DNA from 2 places in the Paracoccus simplex genome. Region 1 is predicted to be linked to the other one. Evidence: riboswitches for the same ligand, from Rfam matches in the RefSeq annotation. Region 1 holds a riboswitch; the other holds the start of a gene.
The links. Region 1 has a riboswitch for glycine ahead of ACFOMP_RS13275 (type I glyceraldehyde-3-phosphate dehydrogenase). Riboswitches for the same ligand answer to the same signal wherever they lie in the genome.

Region 1 (7,611 bases):
CCATGGGCAGCTCGGTCACCTCGTGGTGGCCGAATGCGCTGAATCTCGATATCCTGCACCAGCATGACCGCAAGACCAACCCGCTGGGCCAGGACTTCAACTATCGCGACGAGCTGAACAAGCTGGATGTCGGGGCGCTGAAAGCCGACCTGCGCGCGCTGATGACCGACAGCCAGGACTGGTGGCCGGCCGATTACGGCAGCTATGTCGGCATGTTCGTCCGCACCGCCTGGCACGCCGCGGGATCCTATCGCACCTCGGACGGCCGCGGCGGCGCCAATACCGGCAACCAGCGCTTCGCGCCGCTGAACAGCTGGCCCGACAACGTCAACACCGACAAGGGCCGCCGCCTGCTGTGGCCGATCAAGAAGAAATACGGCAACAAGATCTCCTGGGCGGACCTGATCGTGCTGGCCGGCACCGTGGCCTATGAGGCCGCCGGCCTCAGGACCTTCGGCTTCGCCTTCGGCCGCAAGGACATCTGGGCGCCCGAAAAGGACACCTATTGGGGCGAGGAAAAGGAATGGCTCGCGCCCAGCGACAGCCGCTATGGCGACCTGGGCGACGCGAAAAGCCTGGTGAACCCGCTGGCCGCGGTGCAGATGGGCCTGATCTACGTGAACCCCGAGGGGGTGAACGGTAAGTCCGACCCGCAGGCCACCGCCAACATGATGCGCGAGACCTTCGCGCGCATGGGCATGAACGACGAGGAAACCGTGGCGCTGACCGCCGGCGGCCATACCGTCGGCAAATGCCACGGCAATGGCAGCGCCGCCGACCTGAGCCCGGACCCGGAAACCGCCGGTCCCGAATTCCAGGGCCTGGGCTGGCTGAACACCAAGGGCCGCGGCATCGGCCGCAACACCATGGTTTCCGGCCTGGAAGGCGCCTGGACCACCAACCCGACGCAATGGGACAACGGCTTCTTCCAGATGCTGTTCAAGCATGAATGGACGCTGACCCACAGCCCGGCCGGCGCCTCACAATGGCAGCCGATCAGCATCGCCGAAGAGGACATGCCGGTCGATGTCGAGGATCCCTCGATCCGCCGCATGCCGATGATGACCGATGCCGACATGGCGCTGAAGGTCGACCCGATCTATCGCGAGATCTCGCTGCGCTTCATGAACGATTTCGAGGCCTTCAGCGACGCCTTCGCCCGCGGCTGGTTCAAGCTGACCCATCGCGACATGGGGCCGAAATCGCGCTATCTCGGGCCCGACGTCCCGGCCGAGGACCTGATCTGGCAGGACCCGGTTCCCGCCGGCCGCAGCGATTACGACGTGGCGGCGGTCAAGGCCCGCATCGCCGCCTCGGGGCTGACCGTGCAGGACCTGGTCGCCACCGCCTGGGACAGCGCCCGGACCTATCGCGGCTCGGACCATCGCGGCGGCGCCAATGGCGCACGCATCCGCCTGGCGCCGCAAAAAGACTGGCAGGGCAACGAGCCCGAGCGCCTGGCACGGGTTCTGGCGGTGTTGGCGCCCATCGCCGCCGAGACCGGGGCGAGCCTTGCGGACGTGATCGTGCTGGGCGGCAATCTGGGCGTCGAGCAGGCGGCGCGGGCCGCCGGGCATGACGTCAGCGTGCCCTTCGCCCCGGGTCGCGGCGACGCGACGGCCGAACAGACCGATGCCGAATCCTTCGATGTGCTGGAACCGCTGGCCGACGGTTTCCGCAACTGGCAGAAGCAGGATTACGTCGTCTCGCCCGAGGAAATGCTGCTGGACCGCGCCCAGCTTCTGGGTCTGACCGCGCCCGAGATGACGGCGCTGGTCGGCGGGATGCGCGTCATCGGCGCCAACCATGGCGGCAGCAAGCATGGCGTCTTCACCGACCGGATCGGCGCGCTGACCAACGACTTCTTCGTCACCCTGACCGACATGGGCAATACCTGGGTGCCGGCCGGCAAGGATCACTACGAGATCCGCGACCGCAAGACCGGCGCGAGCCGCTACACCGCGACCCGCGTGGACCTGGTCTTTGGCTCGAACTCGATCCTGCGCGCCTATGCCGAGGTCTATGCCCAGGACGACAATGCCGGAAAATTCGTGCGCGATTTCGTGGCGGCCTGGACCAAGGTGATGAATGCCGACCGCTTCGACCTGGCGGCCTGATCCCTTCCGACGCTTCCGCCGCGCCCCGGCGCGGCGGTAAGGTGGGTTAACGAGTTAAAGGGGCCGGATTCCGGCCCCTGATTCATTTCCGGGCCGGCGCCGCACCGCCCTGCCCGCGCAGCGCCCGCTCGTGAAAGACGAAGCCCAGGAGGTTCAGCAGCACCTGCGCCGCCAGGATCGCCGTGCCGCCGGTCGGATCGTAATCCGGCGCCACCTCGACCAGGTCGATGCCCACCACCTCATGCCGCCGCGCCAGCGCCTGCAGCATCTCCAGCACCTCGTAATACAGGAAGCCGCCATGGCTGGGCGTGCCCGTCCCCGGCGCGATCGAGGGGCAGAAGCCGTCGATGTCCAGCGTCACATAGACCCGGGCGCCCGGCGGGATGCGGTCGATCACCCCCTGCGGCCCCAGCACCCGGGCCTGCCGCACCGACAGGATGTCCGAACCCATGGCGCGCGCCGCCTGGTAGCCGTCGCGCGCCGTCGACGAGACGTTGCGGATGCCGACCTGCGTCAACCCGCTGACCCAGGGCTTCTCGGCGGCGCGGCGCATCGGGTTGCCATGGCCGTTGCGGACGCCGTGCCGCTCGTCCACGAAATCCAGATGCGCGTCGATCTGCAGGATGTGGATCGGCCCCTGCCCCTCGAAGGCGTCGATGCAGGGGATGTTGACCGAATGGTCGCCGCCGATCACCACCGGCAGGGCGCCGGCCGCCAGGGCCGCCTCGACCCCGGCGCGGATATTGGCGTGGCTTTTCACCGTGTCGGTATGGACGATATCGGCATCGCCCAGATCGACGATGCGCACCTCGGGGCCCAGATAGGTGCAGTCGTCCTCGTGATCGTAGGCGCCGGCATGGCCGAAGCTGAACAGCGTCGAGGCCTCGCGCACCGCGCGCGGCCCGAAGCGGGCGCCGGCGCGGAACTGCGTGCCGAAGTCGAAGGGCGCGCCCAGCACCGCCACATCGGCGTCGATGCGCGACCAGTCCTGGACATAGGGCCGCTTGCCGAAGGTCGAAATGCCCACGAAGGGCAGGTTCAGGCGGCCGGTTTCATAGGCGGGACGGGTCTCGGTCATGGGCTTTCCCCCTGCATGGATCATGCCGGGACTATGCCGCGCCGGTATTTGCGATAAACAGGAAGTCACCGATCCTTACTTTGGCGTTTTTGAAGCAATGCGGATCAGCGACTATACCCTGCGCAACCTGCGCAGCTTCTGCGCCGTGGTCGAGCATGGCGGCCCCAGCGGCGCGCAGGCGGTGCTGGGCGCCAGCCTGTCGGTGATCTCGACGCATCTGAAGGATCTGGAACTGTCGCTGGGCTTCACGCTTTGCCAGCGCGGGCGCGGCGGCTTCGCGCTGACCCACAAGGGCGCCGCGGTCTATCGCGAGGCCAAGCGCATGCTCGGTTCGGTCGAACTGGCCGAGGCCAATCTGGGCGCGCTGCGCCGGGTGCTGGCCGGCCATCTGCGCGTCGGGCTGGTGGACAGCGAGGCCGACAATCCCGACCTGCCGGTGCATCGCGCCATCCGCCGCTTTTTCCGGCGCGAACAGGAGGTGCGGCTGAGCCTGGAGATCGGCACCACCGAAGCGCTGAGCAAGGGGCTGCAGACCGGCGACATCCATGTCGCCATCGGCCCCTTTCCCAGCCGCCAGCCGAATGTGGATTACCGCCCGGTCTGGGCCGAGGAGCACGCGCTTTATTGCGGCCGCAGCCACCCCTTGTTCGGGCGGGAACAGGTGGGCATCGAGGATCTGTCGCCCCATGCCGTCACCGCCCGCCCCTATCTGCAACGCGCCGAGCTGGCGACGCTGCGCGAGCCCAGGGTGCGGGCCTCGGTCTCGAACATGGAGGCGCAGGCGGTGCTGATCCGCAGCGGCTGCTTCCTGGGCTTCCTGCCGCTGCATTTCGCCGAAACCTGGGTGCGGCGCGGCGAGATGCGGCGCATCGGTGGGCTGGGGCTGGAATGGTTGTCGCAGTTCTACGTCGCCCTGCGCATCCAGCCCGAACCGCCCGAGATCGCCCGCATCTTCGCCGCCGACCTGGCACGGGAACTGGCGCCGGCCCCGGCGGTCTAGCGCCGGCCCATCAGCCGGGCCATGTCCAGCATCCGGTTGGAAAAGCCCCATTCGTTGTCATACCAGCCGAAGACCCGGGTCAGCCCACCCGCCACCGAGGTCTCGGGCCCCGCGAGAACGATGGATTCCGGCCGCGCCCGCAGGTCGCTGGAGACCAGCGGTTTTTCCGTCCAGCCGAAGACCGGAGAGCCCTGGGCCGCCGCCTGCAGCACCGCGTTCACCCCGGCCGCATCGGTCGGGCGGGCGCTGGCGAAGGTCAGGTCGATGCAAGAGACGCTGGCCGTCGGCACCCGGATCGCCCGCGCCGCCACCCGCCCGGCCAGATGCGGCAGCACCGTGCCGATCAGCCGCCCGGCGCTGGTCGTGGTCGGCACCATGGACAGCGCCGCCGCCCGCGACCGCGCCGGATCGCCGCGCGGCTTGTCCACCGTGGGCTGGCTGCCGGTATAGCAATGCACCGTGGTCATCTGCCCCGAGACCACGCCGAAAGCCTCGTCCAGCACCCGCAGCAAGGGCGCCAGCGCATTGGTCGTGCAAGAGGCGTTCGAGACGATGCGCTGGCCGTCCAGCTGGTCCTCGTTGGCACCGATCACCACGGTCACGTCGGCCTGGTCCGAGGGGCCCGAGATCAGCACCGCGCCCGCCCCGGCCTCGATCCCGCGCTCGACCACCGCGCGCGAGCCGGTCATGCCGGTGCATTCCAGCACGACATCGACGCCCGACAGGTCCAGCCGGCGCAGGTCCGGCGCGGAATGGAAGGGGATCGCCCGGCCATCGACGACCAGCGCGCCATCGGCCACCGCGACCTGCCCGCGCCAGGGGCCGAAGACGCTGTCATATTCGAACAGATAGGCACAATTCGCGAGCGGCTCGATATCGTTGATCAGCACGAGGTCCAGATCCTCGTAACCGCCCTGTGCCCAGATGCGCAGGATCGAGCGGCCGATGCGCCCGAAGCCGTTCAACGCCAGCCTGATCCTTCTTTCCGCCACGAGCTCCTCCTCCTCGGCGCAAGCCGGGGCGGGCCGGCTGCCCCGCAAGGGGTCGGCCTCACCCGTCTCGGTCCAAAGTTGCGAACCCGCCGGCTTGCGGCGCGTCCCCCTCTGTCCTTTTGCCTGAGAGCGTCACCGCATGGCGGCTTCTTCCTTCGGCGGATGCGCGGGGCATCTCTCTCCAGAGTGTCGGTCCGGCAGTCTGCTTGCCTGAGAGATTCCGGGGCGTTGCTCCGTCGGCGCGGGACTGAACCCGACTCTCCTGTCCGAACCGGGGCGGAGGCTGGCACAGTCCCGCCGGTTTGGAAAGGCCCCGAATCCGCCATGCTCCGCCGCCGTCCGGCCCGGCCAGCCCAGCCGCCGCGGCGACAAATGGCGATGCGGTCGACGCAGGCTGGCCAGGCACCCCGGACTGAAACGGAAAACGGCGCCCCTGCCATGCTGGGACGCCGTTGGTCGGGATGGTCGAAGCGCCGGGAAAGCCCCGGCGCGGCCTGTTCCGCGCGCGCCGTCGGGGCGCGCGGGCCTCAAGCCGTCAATGCCGCGACATCGGGATGCCGCCCCGTTCGGGCGTGCTGATTTCCGACTGCTTGACCATGTACATGATCGCCAGGCGGCGCTTGTTCTGCTGTTTCTGGACAGTTTTCCTGCGGATCGTTTTTCTTGCCATGTTTTTCGTCGTTCCTGTTGAGCGGCGGCCATGCGCCCCTCGCGTCCCCCTTGCGGAAGACCCGGGCGCGGTTGTCGCCGCGGCCCGCTCGCCTGCCTGCCGTGACCGGCCTGCGAACGCGGTTATTTCGTGGGCTTGCGCTTGGCGGGGGCTTCGGTCGGCCCGGCCGCGTCGCGGGCCAAGCGCTGCGCCCGAAGGCTGGCAGTCAGCTCGGCGCGCCGTTGCTTCTGTTCTTCGATGATCAGCCGTGCTTCGGAAGTGGTCCGGTCCATCGCGGTCATCGGCGCGGGATCGCGAAACAGGCCTTTGGCTTTGTCCTTGGGTGCCATGCGGGCCTCCAGAGGGTGTGGTCCGGCCATGATCGGCCGGACCGGGTGCCGTTCAGCGCAAGGGCTCAGGCGAGCACGAGGTTGCGCGCCGACTGGCGGCCGTCGCGACCCGATTCGATCTCGAACGTCACGGCCTGGCCGTCGTTCAGATGATGGATGCCGGCGCGCTCAAGCGCGCTGATGTGCACGAACACGTCCTTGCCGCCATCTTCCGGGGCGATGAAGCCGAAGCCTTTGGTGGCGTTGAACCATTTCACGGTGCCATTGGCCATCGTGATATCTCCTTCATGTCTGTCGCCCGCGACATGCGGCGACCCGGCTCAGTCAGTTCGAAACGCAGACTGAAGCCGAAAGGAGACAGGTGCAGAGAGAAATAACGTTGCCGGGCCAAAATGGGCCCACGGCCATCATAAATCAAGAGGCTCGGGCCGCCGGGGCGGCTTCGGCAGGCCCATCCTACAGGCAAGTAACTGAATAAACCTCATAAATTCCTTATTTCGGACTTTCGGGGTCGCGCCGAGCCCGCTGCCGGACAGGGAAAAATGCCGGCAAACGCCTGCTTGTCACGCGCTGCAACGCAGCGGTAATATTGCGTGATCCGAAAGCAGCGGTTACAAAACTGTGAGGATATCCGGCGTAAGCTGGAGCCGAACCGCGCCGGCGGATGCAACCGGCGCCACCCAATTCGTCCGCATTGGCTACCGCCCGCGCAGCGGGTCGTGGCGCTGGATGATCAACGAAAACTGAAGAAAGGACCTCGTATGTGGACTCGCGTTCCGACGACTGTCGATGGAAAGGCCATTTCTGGGGACTGGACGATAACCCTCAACGATCGGCCTGTCGGCCGCATCTCGCATGATTCGCAGGGGCCGGGCGTCGGCGCCTGGACCTGGATGATGCTGGATCGCGGCGATGCGGGCGGCCGCGCCTGGACCGAAGAGGCGGCGCTGTCGGCCATCAAGGAGACGGTCGGCAATTCTTCTGCCGAGGTTGCCTGACCTAGGGACGGGGCGCCGGCAAGGGCGCCCTGCCATACTTTCCGGCCCCGCCGGGCCGAACCCCCGGCCGTGCCATGCTTGGCCATCTGACCAGCGCGGCCAAGGCCGCCTCGCGGCAAGAATTTCCGGCAGGTAGGGGAAGGGGTGGTAGGCCCGGAGGGACTCGAACCCCCAACCAAGGCGTTATGAGCGCCCTGCTCTGACCATTGAGCTACAGGCCCCGAACGCCGCCACCTTTGATCAAGCCCAAGGCATTCGTCAAGGATCAGATCGCCGCTTTCCCCCAATCGCCGCGCCCGCAGTCCGGCGGCATCGCAGACTTGATCCCGCAGGCCCTCTGTGGGCTGATGGCGGGCGAAGCCGCCCGTTGCCGGTCGCGGCCCCAAACCGGAGATCAGACCATGCCCAGATCCGCACTGCTTTCCCC
Region 2 (7,611 bases), 120 kb from region 1:
ACCCAGGCGGTGCTGCTGGCCAATAGCGTCAGGCTGTTCGAACCGGCATGAGCACCGCCTCGCCCGAGCCCTGGCCAGGCCCGCGCCGGCGGGCCAGGGCGCGGCCGGTCCTGGCGCCGGCGCCCGTCGCCATCTCGGTCCCGGCCGCCGGCGCCGATGCCGCCGCCTGCATCGCCCAGGCGATGGCGCCGCAGGAACCGGCGCTGGTCCTGCTGTTCGGCATGCCGGCCGAGGGCCTGCCCGCGCTGGGTGCCGAGCTGCGCCGGCGGCTTGGCCCGGATTGCCGGGTGGTCGGCTGTTCCTCGGCCGGCGAGATCGGGCCGCAGGGCTATTGCGCGGCCACGGTGACGGCCGTGGGTTTCCCCGCCGCCAGCTTTCGCGTCGGCGTCTGCGTGCTGCGCGACCAGGCGCTGGTGCCGGTCTCGGAATGGATGGCGACGCTGCGCCGCTTCCATGTCGATTTCCGGCCGGACCTGCGCCGGTCCAGCTTCGGGGTGCTGCTGCCCGACGCGCTGGCCCGGCAGGAGGACGTGCTGACCGCGACGCTGGACGCGGCGATCCCCGGCCTGCCGGTGGTCGGCGGCTCCAGCGCCGAGGGGATGCTGTTCGCGCCGACCTGCCAGATGGTCGACGGCGCGGTGCACGAGGGCGCGGCGCTGTTCGTGCTGATCGAGACCGACCTGGCGATTTCCGAGGTGCTGTTCTCGCATTTCAGCCCCACCGACAAGCGCGCCGTGGTCACCGCCGCCGACACCCATAACCGCATCATCCTGGAGCTGAACGCCGAGCCGGCGGCGCAGGAATATGCCCGGCTGGCCGGCGTGCCGCTGCATGCGCTGACCCAGACGGAATTCGCCCGCCATCCGCTGCTGCTGCGCACCGGCAAGCGCCACCATGTCCGGGCCATCCGCGCCATCACCCGCGAGGGCGGGCTGGAGCTGCTTTCGGGCACCGAGCCCGGCCACATCCTGACGCTGGGCCGGGCCATGGACATGACCCGCGGCTTTGCCGAGGTGATGGACGCGCTGCCGCGCCCGCCGCTGATGGTGCTGGGCTTCGACTGCATCCTGCGGCGCCTGGCGCTGGAACGCGCCGGCATGACCGGGCAGATGTCCGAGCTGCTGGCCCGCTACCGCGTCGTCGGCTTCAACACCTATGGCGAGCAGCACAGCGGCATGCATGTGAACCAGACCTTCGTCGGCATGGCGCTGATGCCCCCCGAGGCGGGATGAGCCATGTTCCTGCGTGACGACGATCCCCCCGGCCGGCGGGTCGAGAAGCTGACGCGCATCGCCGATGTGCTGGTCGAACGCATCGACCGGCTGGAGGAAAGCCGCGGCTCGGCCTGGTCGATGTTCCAGGCCGCCGTGGCGCTGGAGCAGGAGGTGCAGGTCCGCACCCGCGAGTTGGAACAGGCGCTGGCCGACCTGTCCGAACGCAACCGCGAGCTGGCCGTGGCCCGCGCCTCGGCCGAGGAGGCGAACCGCTCGAAGACCCGCTTCCTGCGTGCCGCCAGCCACGACCTGCTGCAGCCGCTGTCGGCGGCCAAGCTGTTCCTGTCGGCGCTGAAGGACACCACGCTGGACCCCTTGCAGCGCGAGCTGACCGACCGGCTGTCGGGCGCCTTCGAATCGGTCGAGGAGCTGATGCATGCGGTGCTGGACATCTCGCGGCTGGACAGCCAGCGCATCGAGTTCCAGCGCAAGCCCGTGGATCTGGGCGACATGTTCCGCCGCCTGGCGGTGGAATACGCGCCGATGGCCGAGGCTAAGGGCCTGCGGCTGAGCTTCGCGCCGACCATGGCTGTGGTGGAAAGCGACCCGACCTTCCTGCGGCGCATCGCGCAGAACCTGATCTCGAACGCGATCAAGTATACCGACCGCGGCGGCGTGCTGGTGGGCGTCAGGAAGCGCGGCGAGCGCGCCTGGCTGGAGATCTACGACACCGGAATCGGCATCGCCGCCCCCGACCGCGCCCGCATCTTCGACGAGTTCCAGCGCATCGGCCGCGAGGGCGGTGGCGTGCCGGGCATGGGGCTGGGCCTGTCGATCGTGCGCCGCGCCTGCGCCAAGCTGGGCCATCCCATCGCCATGGACAGCGAGCCGGGGCGCGGCACCGTGTTCCGCGTCAGCCTGCCGCTGGTGGCGCCGGGGGTCGAGCCGGCCCGGGCCGAGGGCGCCGGCGGCGGCCCGTCGCTGCGCGGCCGGGTGGCGCTGGTGGTCGAGAATGACGACGCCATGCGCCGGGCGCTGGAACTGCTGCTGAAGGACCGGCTGGGCATGGTGCCGCGCGTCTCGGGCGGCATCGCCGAGGCGCTGGCGCAGATGGGGGACGAGCCGCCGGACGTGGTGATCGCCGATTACAACCTGGACAACGGCGATACCGGCCTGCAGGCCATCGCGGCGCTGCGCCAGGCGGCGGGCCAGGCGGTGCCGGCGATCCTGGTCACCGCCCAGCGGGCACCCGAGCTGGCGCGCGCCAGCCAGTCCGTCGATGTGCCGCTGCTGGAAAAGCCGATCCGGCCCGAGGATCTGCAGGCCATGCTGCAAGCCATGCTGGCCTAAGACCAAAGCACGAGACTGCCGGTCGCGGGCTTTCGCGGCCGGCCGGCCGGGGGCAGGCTCGGCAACAGGGAAGGGAAGAAACCGCCATGAGAGTTTTGCGCATGCTGGCCCTGGTCGGGCTTGTCGCCGCCGTCTCGCCGCTGCAGGCGGACGAGGCGGGCGACCTGGTCTTTGCCGATCGCGGGCCCTGGAACCTGGCGCAGGGGCCGCTGGTCTGGCAGATCAGCCAGACCGGGCCGGTGGCCGAAGGCTTCACGCCGCTGGGCGAGGGCACGATCACCCTGCGCGCCGCCAAAGACCCCTCGGACGGCAAGCCGGTGCTGGAACTGGCCGAGGAAACGGCGCGCATCAAGCGCCGGATCGGGCCGTTCCCGGTTTCGGGCGGCGATCCGGTGCTGACCTTCTTTCTGGAAACCACCGCGCGGGACATGGCGGCGCTGACCGGCGGCAGCCCGTTCTATATCCGCAACCGCCTCAAGGATGCGCTGTTCCGCGGCGGCGAGCTGCGGCACGAGGGCGACGTCACCATCGCCAGCTTCGCGCCGTTCCGCGACGACAAGAACCGCGAGCGCATGGCCGGCTTCGATACGCTGGAGCTGCGCTTCACCCTGGGCGATCCCAAGCAGCCGATCCGCAGCATGGTGGCGCGGACCGGACCCCTGGCGGGCGGGCGGCCCGCCTATGACAGCGAAATGGTGTTGAAATGATCCGGGCGACCCTGACGGCCGCGCTTGCGATCTGGGCCGGCACGGCCGGGGCGCAGGCGGTCAACGACTATCCGACCAATGCGCGGGCCGATTACGTCTTCGTCTGCATGGCGACGAACGGCCAAACCCGCGACGTGCTGGACAAATGCAGCTGCGCCATCGACCAGATCGCCGAGATCCTGCCCTATGACGCCTATGTCAAGGCCGAGACGGTGATGGCCATGCGGCAGATGGGCGGCGAACGCTCGGCCGCGTTCCGCAACATGGGCACCAACGACATGGTCGCGAATTTCCACCGCGCCGAGGCCGAGGCCGAGATCCTCTGCTTCTGAACTGGACAATCCGGCCGCCCCGCGCTTCCTTGTCGGCAAGCTGAACAGGAGGGAAGCCATGGATCTGGGGATCAGGGGCAGGAAGGGCCTTGTCTGCGCCGCGTCAAAGGGCCTGGGCCGGGGCTGCGCCGAGGCGCTGGCCGAGGCCGGGGTCGATCTGGTCATCAACGCCCGCGGCGCCGAGGCGCTGACGGCCACGGCCGAGGAGATCGCGGCGAAGCACGGCGTTTCGGTCACGCCGGTCGCCGCCGACATCACCACCGAGGCAGGCCGCGCCGCGGTGCTCGACGCCCTGGGCGGGCAGGCCGACATCCTGGTCAACAATGCCGGCGGCCCGCCGCCCGGCAGCTGGACCGACTGGTCGCGCGAGGATTTCATCAAGGCCATCGACGCCAATATGCTGACCGCCATCGCGCTGATGCAGGCGCTGGTGCCGGGCATGATGGAACGCGGCTGGGGCAGGGTGGTCAACATCACCTCGCAATCGGTGCGCACGCCCATCGCCATCCTGGGCCTGTCGAACACCGCCCGCGCCGGGCTGACCGGCTTTGTCGCCGGCATGTCGCGGCAGGTGGCGCCGCATGGCGTGGTGGTGAACAACCTGCTGCCCGGCATCCATGCCACCGACCGCGCCGACAGCCTGGATTCCGGCGTCGCCAGGGCCGAGGGCATCAGCGTCGACGCGGCCCGCCAACGCCGCGAGGCGACCATCCCGACCCGCAGCTATGGCCTGCCCGAGGATTTCGGCGCCACCTGCGCCTTCCTGTGCAGCCAGCATGCCCGGTTCATCGTCGGGCAGAACATCCTGCTGGACGGCGGCGCCGCGAATATCTCGATCTGAGGGCGCGGGTAGCCGGGCGGGCGCAGGAAGGCTCTTGCCAGAACCCTGCCGCCCGGCTACGACAAAAGTAGGAAATCGGGAGACATTGGCGCAAGCTAGGGCCGAAGGAGCAACCGCCCCGGGAATCTCTCAGGCAAAGGGACCGTTTTCCAATGTACGCTCTGGAGAGAGGCGGCCGCCGCCGCCCGCCGAAGGGATAACGATCTCAGGCGCCCCCATTTGGGGTAGGGACAGAGGGGGCATCTAACCGGGCGGGATCGGTCCGCCCGCAAGACAGGGGATGCCCATGGCCGAGCTTCGGCGCACGATGCTATACGACCTGCACCTTTCGCGCGGCGCGAAGATGGTGCCCTTTGCCGGCTGGGACATGCCGGTGCAATATCCGATGGGCGTGCTGAACGAGCATCTGCATACCCGCAGCCATGCCGGCCTGTTCGATGTCAGCCACATGGGTCAGGTGATCCTGCGCGGCCCCGGCGCGGCCGAGGCGCTGGAGACGCTGGTGCCCGCAGATGTGGTCGGGCTGGCCGAGGGCCGGCAGCGTTACGGCCTGTTCACCAACGACGCGGGCGGCATCCTCGACGACCTGATGATCGCCAACAAGGGCGACCACCTGTTTCTGGTGGTGAATGCCGCCTGCGCCGAGCAGGACATCGCCCATCTGCGCCGGCTGGAGGCCGCGGGCATCTCGGTCCAGCCGGTGACGGATCGCGGCCTGCTGGCCCTGCAGGGCCCCGAGGCCGCGCAGGTGCTGGCCCGGCTGGTCCCCGGCGCGCAGGCGATGAAGTTCATGGACGTGGCCGAGTTCGACTGGCAGGGCGCGACGCTCTGGGTCAGCCGCTCGGGCTATACCGGCGAGGACGGGTTCGAGATTTCCGTGCCCGGCGACCGCACGGTCGCGCTGGCCGAGGCGCTGCTGGCCGAGCCCGAGGTGGCGCCGATCGGGCTGGGCGCCCGCGACAGCCTGCGGCTGGAGGCGGGGATGCCGCTTTACGGCCATGACATGGATGCCTCGACCCTGCCGGGCGCGGCCGGGCTGGGCTGGTCGATTCCCAAGGTCCGCCGCGCGGGCGGCGCGCGGGCGGGCGGTTTCCCGGGCGCCGGGCCGATCCTGCAGGAACTGGCCGAAGGCGCGGCGCGCAGCCGCATGGGCCTGCGCCCCGAGGGCCGCGCGCCCATCCGCGAGGGGGTCGAGATCTTCGACGCGGCCGAGGGCGGCGCAGCGATCGGCACGGTCTGTTCGGGCGGCTTCGGCCCCTCGGTCGGCGGGCCGGTCGCCATGGCGATCCTGCCTGCCGGGCTTGCCGCCGGCACGTCCTTGTGGGCCGAGCTGCGCGGCAAGCGGCTGCCCGTGACCGTCACCCCGCTTCCCTTCCACCAACCGAGCTACAAGCGCTGAGAGGCCAGGCATGCTGAAATACACCGAAGACCACGAATGGTTGAAACAGGACGGCGACGAGATCACCGTCGGCATCACCGCCCATGCCAGCGAGCAGCTGGGCGATGTCGTCTTCGTCGAGCTGCCCGAGGTCGGGCGCGAGGTCGAGGCGGGCGAGGAGATCGTGGTGATCGAATCGGTCAAGGCCGCCTCGGATATCGTGGCGCCGGTCGCCGGCGTGATCACCGCCGTCAACGAGGCGCTGCCCGACGCGCCCGGTGCGGTGAACGAGGACCCGCTGGCGGCCTGGTTCTTCCGCATCAAGCCGGTCTCGGTCGACCTGTCCGGTTTCATGGACGAGGCGGCTTATCAGGCGCTGATCGGCTGAGATGGCCGGGCCCCGCGGCCCGGCGGAAGCCGGGGGCGCTTCGCCCCCCGGACCCCCCGAGGGTATTTGGAAAAGGCGGGGCGGGCGTTGCCGGTTCCTCTGCGCTTTTTCCAAGGCAATGTTGAGACCATACCGATGCATCGAGGCCAGTGATGGGTAAATGGACCCCGACCGACTATAATCCCGACGATTTCGCCAATCGCCGTCACATCGGGCCTTCACCGGCCGAGATGGCGGCGATGCTGAAGGTCGTGGGCACCGAGACGCTGGAGGAGCTGATCGGCCAGACCGTGCCGGCGAGCATCCGGCAATCCGAACCGCTGGACTGGCCGGCGCTGTCCGAGGCGGCGCTGCTGCAGCGCATGCGCGAGGTGGCGGCGAAGAACCAGGTCATGACCAGCCTGATCGGGCAGGGCTATTACGGCACCGTCACGCCGCCGGCGATCCAGCGCAACATCCTGGAGAACCCGGCCTGGTATACCGCCTACACCCCCTATCAGCCCGAGATCGCTCAGGGCCGGCTGGAGGCGTTGCTGAATTATCAGACCATGGTCGCCGATCTGACCGGGCTGCCGGTGGCCAATGCTTCGCTGCTGGACGAGGCGACCGCCGCCGCCGAGGCCATGGCCATGGCGCAGCGCGCGGCGAAGTCCAAGGCCCGCGCCTTTTTCGTCAGCGAAAACCTGCATCCGCAGACCGTCGCCGTGATCGAGACCCGTGCCGCGCCCTTGGGCATCGAGATCGTCCGCGGCCGGCAATGCGACCCTTCGCAGGTCTTCGGCGCCATCTTCCAGTATCCCGGCACCTTCGGCGAGATCCGGGACTACTCCGCCGAGATCGCGGCGCTGCATGCGGCGGGCGCGGTGGCGATCATGGCCACCGACCTGCTGGCGCTTTGCGTGCTGAAGGAGCCGGGCGCCATGGGGGCCGATATCGCCATCGGTTCGGCGCAGCGCTTCGGCGTGCCCATGGGCTATGGCGGTCCGCATGCCGGTTTCATGGCCTGCCGTGACGAGCTGAAGCGCGCGATGCCGGGGCGGATCGTCGGCGTGTCCATCGACGCCAAGGGCAACCAGGCCTATCGCCTGTCGCTGCAGACCCGCGAGCAGCATATTCGCCGCGAAAAGGCGACCTCGAACGTCTGCACCGCCCAGGCGCTGCTGGCGGTGATGGCGAGCTTCTATGCGGTGTTCCACGGGCCGGTGGGCCTGCGCGCCATCGCCCAGCGGGTGCATCTGAACGCGGTCACCCTGGCCGAGGCGCTGCGCGCCGCCGGGGCCGAGTTCCAGCCCGAGGCGTTTTTCGACACCGTCACCGTGCGGGTGGGCGTGGGGCAGGCGGGGATCCTGGCCGCCGCCCGGCATCGCGGCATCAACCTGCGCAAGGTCGGGCGCGATCGGG

Region 2: another riboswitch for glycine. It lies ahead of gcvT (glycine cleavage system aminomethyltransferase GcvT); the one in region 1 lies ahead of ACFOMP_RS13275 (type I glyceraldehyde-3-phosphate dehydrogenase).

The regions. Positions count from the first base shown of each region.
Region 1 covers NZ_JBHRXE010000037.1:101,342-108,952, forward strand. Annotated here, with positions in the region: gene katG (catalase/peroxidase HPI) at 1-2,117, shown strand, start outside; gene ACFOMP_RS13265 (agmatinase) at 2,200-3,195, opposite strand; gene ACFOMP_RS13270 (LysR family transcriptional regulator) at 3,293-4,195, shown strand; gene ACFOMP_RS13275 (type I glyceraldehyde-3-phosphate dehydrogenase) at 4,192-5,187, opposite strand; glycine riboswitch at 5,376-5,462, opposite strand; gene ACFOMP_RS13280 (hypothetical protein) at 5,723-5,857, opposite strand; gene ACFOMP_RS13285 (hypothetical protein) at 5,980-6,186, opposite strand; gene ACFOMP_RS13290 (cold-shock protein) at 6,252-6,458, opposite strand; gene ACFOMP_RS13295 (hypothetical protein) at 6,906-7,184, shown strand; tRNA gene ACFOMP_RS13300 (tRNA-Ile) at 7,330-7,405, opposite strand; gene choX (choline ABC transporter substrate-binding protein) at 7,586-7,611, shown strand, end outside.
Region 2 covers NZ_JBHRXE010000037.1:223,277-230,887, reverse strand. Annotated here, with positions in the region: gene ACFOMP_RS13910 (response regulator transcription factor) at 1-51, shown strand, start outside; gene ACFOMP_RS13905 (FIST N-terminal domain-containing protein) at 48-1,232, shown strand; gene ACFOMP_RS13900 (ATP-binding response regulator) at 1,236-2,564, shown strand; gene ACFOMP_RS13895 (hypothetical protein) at 2,651-3,271, shown strand; gene ACFOMP_RS13890 (hypothetical protein) at 3,268-3,603, shown strand; gene ACFOMP_RS13885 (SDR family oxidoreductase) at 3,662-4,444, shown strand; glycine riboswitch at 4,511-4,599, shown strand; gene gcvT (glycine cleavage system aminomethyltransferase GcvT) at 4,731-5,843, shown strand; gene gcvH (glycine cleavage system protein GcvH) at 5,854-6,210, shown strand; gene gcvP (aminomethyl-transferring glycine dehydrogenase) at 6,363-7,611, shown strand, end outside.